DNA from 2 places in the Paenibacillus kyungheensis genome. Region 1 is predicted to be linked to the other one. Evidence: riboswitches for the same ligand, from Rfam matches in the RefSeq annotation. Region 1 holds a riboswitch; the other holds the start of a gene.

Region 1 (3,211 bases):
ATTTAATGCTAATCTAGTGAGTCAAGGAACACTTGCCCAGAATACCAATGGTCAAGTTACATTACCTGCGGGCACTTATTATATTCAAGTATTAGCACCTTCGACATTCGATCTCACTAAACCATACAAATTATCTGTTAATTATCAGACAGCAGATGTCTCAAGAGTGACTGTTAGTGATATCACTACAGATGGTGGTCTCTATGGATTTATTGATTATGGACAAGGTAAAAAGTGGCGTGTGAAAAGCAATATTGTGATTACCGGTCGTGCATTTGATGCAACAGGTACTCCTGTAGGGAATGCCATAGTAACTACCAATATCACGACTATTTTAAATGGCAAAGTGATTTCTGGAACAGCTACTACGGATGGGTATGGTAATTTTACAATGCCTGTTTATATTAATAACCCGGGTGTAGGACAATATACATTCCAATCATCTCGGTACAGACATTACTATGATGTAGTCAGAATCCAATTTTTCAACAATGGAAAACAACTTAATTCAGACATCAGCACGTTGTACCATTTTGCTTATGAGATTTATACAGGTTGACATAACAAGGCAAAATGATAGGATATTGCGTAACAAATGACATAATCGTTTTCAGAATTTACTGCAAAACAATGATCAATATCATGTAACTAAAATAAAAAAGTAGATAAACGATGAAAAAGAGAGAAAATAGGAGCCTGAGACAGATAACTTTTCAATAGTTATCTGAAAATGAAAGCTGTGATGATTCACAGCTTTTTTTGCGTCTTTTCTCAGCTTTACAGTTGACAAGGACAGGCGTATTATTCATTGCAGGCAGTTGATGAATACGATTCAGCAACTGATATAAATGAAGTTTCCAATGTTTGTTGATCGCTGAGTTTTCGGTATTAACCGAAAAACGGGGGAACCAAATTGCGATTTCACAAAACGGTGTGAGAGCCGGAATGTGAATCGTTGGGGTGAATCTGCATACTGACTTAACCATGGTATAGTCAGACAATGCAGTAGGGCGACTCTCACCGCCCGAATCCGACAGCTAACCTCGTAAGCGTGGATTAGGAGAGAAGTGTGAAGCTTGTGCCGATCTGACACAGTGTAATACGACTCTGTGTTTTTTGATATGTTAACAATGTCACAACGCTTAATTTTCATATGCATATGAAAAGCGGGGGAACCAACCGTTGATGAAGATAACTGATACGAAGAGTCAGTTACTACACAACATGGGGTGAATTCCGGTATCTACCGGAACGGGCGATCTTCCAGCCCGAATCCGACAGCTAACTCCGTAAGCGTATAGGGGAGAACTCCTAACCAGCAACTCGGCAGGTACACGATAAGTGTGCGTGTTTGTAGAGGCCTGGGGAAAAGTTCTGCTTTTCTCCAGGCTTCTTTTTTTATGCCTTTTTTAGCAAATGATTACTTACAAAATGAATGCAGGGAGTCTTACACACATGATGGATATACTGATGATTGGTTTAATGGTGATCATGACTTTAGGGTTGAGCGGGTTGCTGCAATGGGCATCTGTAGCTATCGGAGAAAGAAGGAATGAGCGATGACTTGGCTGCTGTGGATTATTATTGGTGGATTAACAATCTATCTATGTTATGCATTGATTTATCCAGAAAAATTCTAATGGGTCAGGGGAGAACATCGTGAGTATCTTTTCATATATCGGAATTGCAGTCACTATTATCATCGCTATACTTATTGCTCGGCCAACCGGACATTATATTGCTTATGCTTTTGAAAATAAACCCAATCGCTTGGATCGTTGGTTTTATCCGATAGAGAAATGGATTTACAGGTTCGGCGGTATCAAAAATGAAAATCAAACATGGAAGCAGTATGCAGGAGCGGTTCTGATCAGTAATTCAGTGATCTTGCTGATTACGTACATGATCTTTCGTTTCCAACATATTTTACCAATGAATCCAGCAGGAATTACCAATATGAGTCCTGATCTGGCATTTAATACAGCGATTAGTTTTATTACAAATACCAATTTACAGCATTATAGCGGAGAAAGCGGATTGTCTTTATTCTCACAGATGACAGCGATCATCTTTATGATGTTTGTATCGCCGGCGACAGGGATTGCAGTCGCTATTGCATTTATTAGAGGGATCACAGGTAAGCCACTTGGCAATTTCTTTACAGATCTCGTACGAGCAATCACACGAATCTTGTTACCATTAGCATTTGTGATGGCAATTGTATTTGTAGGATTAGGTGTACCGCAGACATTGCATACTTTAATCACTGCGCAGACGTTACAAGGAACAGAGCAACAGATTGGTACCGGCCCTATAGGATCATTTCTAGCGATCAAAGAATTAGGTAACAATGGTGGCGGATATTTTGGAGCCAACTCTGCTCATCCTTTTGAAAATCCGGGCGGATTCAGTAATATGTTACAGATGTTAATGATGTTACTTGTGCCGATGTCACTTCCATTTACGTATGGTAAAATGGTCGGCAACTCCAAACAAGGTAGAGTATTATTTGTATCAATGGTGATGATGTTTGTCGTCATGCTTAGTGTATCTCTTGTCAGTGAATCTCAAGGGAACCCATTGATTAATCAATTAGGTATTCAACATCAGTCTGGATCGATGGAAGGGAAAGAAGTACGGTTAGGCGAAGCACAATCTTCATTCTACTCTGTCGTCACAACCGCTTCAGAGACAGGTGCTGTCAATAACATGCATGACACGTTAACACCTATTGGCGGATTGATTTCACTTGGGAATATGATGCTTAATACGGTATTTGGCGGTTCTGGTGTAGGGTTATTAAATATTCTAATGTATGCCATTATTGCTGTGTTCTTATCCGGTCTAATGGTTGGACGAACACCTGAATTTCTCGGTCGCAAAATTGAAGGTAAAGAAATGAAGCTGATTGCAGTCACCTTGCTGATTCAACCTTTATTGGTATTAGCGCCGACAGCAATAGCTGTGATGACACAATCCGATACGATTTCTAATCCGGGTTATCATGGATTAACACAAGCGCTGTATGAATTTACTTCATCAGCTGCGAATAACGGATCAGGATTTGAAGGATTAGGCGATAATACACCGTTTTGGAATATTATGACCGGTGTTGTGATGTTTATCAGTCGTTATTTCTCAATGGTAACGTTGTTAGCTGTTGCAGGGTCATTAATGGCGAAAAAACCTGTTCCAGAAACAAGCGGAACAT
Region 2 (3,211 bases), 2.5 Mb from region 1:
ATCCATTAACCATAATTATTTAAAAGGAATAATAAGCGATTGTATAATCTAACAAAAAAGCATGATTCACCAGTATATCAGAAGATGCCCATACATCGGGCGGATCTTGTAGACGATTGCATAGATCAGTTAAAGCCTCTACCATCACCTGACTACGCACATCTCCCCAGCTAGCATGATGTTGAGCGATATGAGATTGTGCTTGCTGTAGCGAGCATTTTTTCAGCGTAGAGAATACCCGGCACCATTTCACCAGGTCTAAATGTTGAACCTGATCGGTAAACGAATATTCCGCCCAACCGGTAATCCCATGACTTGCTATTTTTAACAGCCCACAATGCAGATACCCATCCATATCAGGTAACGCAAGCAGATGATTATCATACTGGAACACTTCAATCGAATGAATATGATGTGTAGCCAGATCCACCGTGGATACAGTATTGCTAGCAGGCGCTATCGGCGAAATTAAACTCATCTCAAATCTACACTCCTTCAAATAAAATCGCTATCTCTATACATAGTAAAACCAGATAAATCAGTAACCGGCACACTTTTTTGATGTCAGATATTGTTAGCAATCATAGTACCGTTAAGGGTAGAAGTAAAATCAAATCTAAGCTTTTAATAGGCTTTATATGCTTGAAAATAACGATGTAATCGGATTCATTGGTCTCAATCACGTTCTAATGGCTATCATGCTTGCTGATACAACCGTTTATATAAATACTGCGCAAACAGCAGAAAAAGAAGGATGGAATGATGAAAATAAGAGCATACTGCTCAAAAGATAAAGGAATTGATTCAAATTCACTCCTTATGAAGAGTCAGACTGCTTTACAAACGAAAAAGGCGGGCGTATGATTTCATTCAAGTTCATTACAGCTTAATGGCTGAAAGGCTAAATCTAGACCTTTCAGAAAGCGGGGGAACCATACGAATAGACAGGGTATTAGAGATCTATTCAGGGGTGAATCAGAGACGACAGCTCAGGTTGATCTATCTGTAGGGAGACTCTTACTTCCGAATCCGTCAGCTAACCTCGTAAGCTGCAATAAGAGAGACGACAACAGTCATCTATGCCATATCAGGGGCTTTTTTGCTCCTGTCTTAGAAGCTGATGAAGAGGTCCTCTTCTAACGGCTTTTTTTTGTTGTCTACAATGAGTGGAGGAGCGCGAACACGCATGGAGTACGAACAGGAATTTGTACTGGTATCGCCTGCTACAGTAGCAGGGGAGCAATTTATTCAATTACTCAAAGTTAAAAAAATACCGTTTGCTATTATAGTGAACAGTCAGGCAGATCAGCTTCGATTTGAAAAGATAGGTATTGAGCATATTCTAGTAATAGATACTCAGCGACAAGACTTATGGCGTATCCCGCAATTGAATATTGGCAAAATCTATTTATTTGAACGTAGTCTACCGTTATGTTGTCGTTATATCCAGATCTGTCGTGCATGGACATCTGATAAGCTATATGTCATTACAGAAGGCAGCCAATCACGCTTAATTTATCGTGGTTTGGGTGCAGATTATATTATTCATACCAATGGAAGTAGCGCTTCGTTTTTATTATAAAAAAAGACTGCTGATCCAACGATCATTTTATTTTGCAATTTGTCGGTGATATCTTGATAATAAAGAAGATAGAGAACCAAGATGATGCGCAGAATGGAGATGATCGTTGTGATCGGTAAAACAGCACTCGTCGCTGGAGCAACAGGTCTTGTGGGCAAAAAGTTGTTGCGTCAGTTATTAGATAGCACAGAATATACACGAGTGATTGCTCTTGTCCGTGAACCTGTGCAACAACTACAACATCTGAAGTTGCAACAGATCGTAGTGGATTATCGTAGATTAGAAGATTATCGAGCAGAGATGAAAGCAGATGATGTCTTTTGCTGTCTCGGTACAACGATTAAGCAAGCAGGAACGCAAGCGCAGATGATCGAGATTGATGTATTGTATCCGGTGTCTGTCGCTATGGTGGCGTACAAACAAGGAGCCAAGCAGTTTATCGTGATCAGCTCGATGGGCGCTGATCCCAAATCCAGTATTTTTTATACACGTACCAAAGGAGATATGGAGCAACGGTTACAACAAGTTGGTTATTCTTCATTATCGATTGTTCGTCCATCCTTATTGCTAGGCAAACGCAAAAATAGCCGCGCAGGAGAGCAATTCGGTGCTGTAGTCTCTCAAGCACTATCATTTCTAATGATAGGTCCTCTTCGCAAATATCGAGGTATCGAAGCAAGTGACGTTGCACGAGCGATGTATCGGATCGCTCAGACCTCCAAGTCAGGTACTCACATATATATGTCAGATCAATTGCAACGAATCGCAGACGAGTCCCAGAGTCGCTCCGCTTCAATGAGCAAATCAGCGAGATCGTAGTAGGTTATAGTTCAATTTTTAATTATAGAAATGGAGAATAGCAATATGCCTCAGTTAGAACCAAAGCAAGCCGCTTCAATTATCGAAAAATGGATTGCTTTTTACGATATGGATAATGCCAAAGCATGGGATAAAGACGATTATCCTTTTATCCAATCTTCTTGCAAAGTGATGCGCAGTGCTATTCAAGCATTACGTGGAAAAGCACCTGCACCTAATGAACGTCGCAAAATCGTGGCTGGACTTGAAGATTGGTTAGATGATTCATTTATGGACGATCCGAATGAATGGGAAAAAGAAAATAAAGCATTTGTGCAAGAAGCATTAGAAGCGATTCAATTTACAATTCAATTTCTACAAAAATAATGAATAACAGGCAGGAGTGCTCTATGCCAGACGGGTATATTCCACTGTGCAGTCGTGTAATTGGCGATTTTTATATTGCATTTGAACCGCACTCCCATAGTCTAAATATCTATATGCACAGACCAGAACCAGCGCTCGAAGGGTCTACAGATAGTTCTACGATTGTATCGGATGATCAATCTACCATTTCGCCTGCTTCGATGTTGTTGATCGGGTATCTCAAGGTCACATATTCACAAGCTGCTAAGCCTACCGAGTCAGAAGATGATCCTTCTGAGAAAGGGTGCGGGCTGGATGCGGTCTATATCAGTGATTTTCAAATCTATTTCAATTATCAAGATCTCAAATTAGCTGTACCTGTAATTACGCTGTTGCGAGATACATTATCGGCTGAAGGATATCGTCTACTGGCTGCGCATATTTTCAAAAATGAACGCTCTTATG

What was found. Region 1 has a riboswitch for cyclic di-AMP ahead of kdpF (K(+)-transporting ATPase subunit F). Riboswitches for the same ligand answer to the same signal wherever they lie in the genome.
Region 2: linked by a shared signal. The riboswitch ahead of PQ456_RS21885 (hypothetical protein) and the one ahead of kdpF (K(+)-transporting ATPase subunit F) in region 1 are both predicted to bind cyclic di-AMP.

The regions. Positions count from the first base shown of each region.
Region 1 covers NZ_CP117416.1:2,314,442-2,317,652, forward strand. Annotated here, with positions in the region: gene PQ456_RS10260 (carboxypeptidase regulatory-like domain-containing protein) at 1-559, shown strand, start outside; cyclic di-AMP (ydaO/yuaA leader) riboswitch at 863-1,067, shown strand; cyclic di-AMP (ydaO/yuaA leader) riboswitch at 1,130-1,311, shown strand; gene kdpF (K(+)-transporting ATPase subunit F) at 1,560-1,640, shown strand; gene kdpA (potassium-transporting ATPase subunit KdpA) at 1,660-3,211, shown strand, end outside.
Region 2 covers NZ_CP117416.1:5,041,707-5,044,917, reverse strand. Annotated here, with positions in the region: gene PQ456_RS21890 (hypothetical protein) at 20-478, opposite strand; cyclic di-AMP (ydaO/yuaA leader) riboswitch at 890-1,066, shown strand; gene PQ456_RS21885 (hypothetical protein) at 1,187-1,582, shown strand; gene PQ456_RS21880 (oxidoreductase) at 1,664-2,401, shown strand; gene PQ456_RS21875 (hypothetical protein) at 2,447-2,767, shown strand; gene PQ456_RS21870 (hypothetical protein) at 2,791-3,211, shown strand, end outside.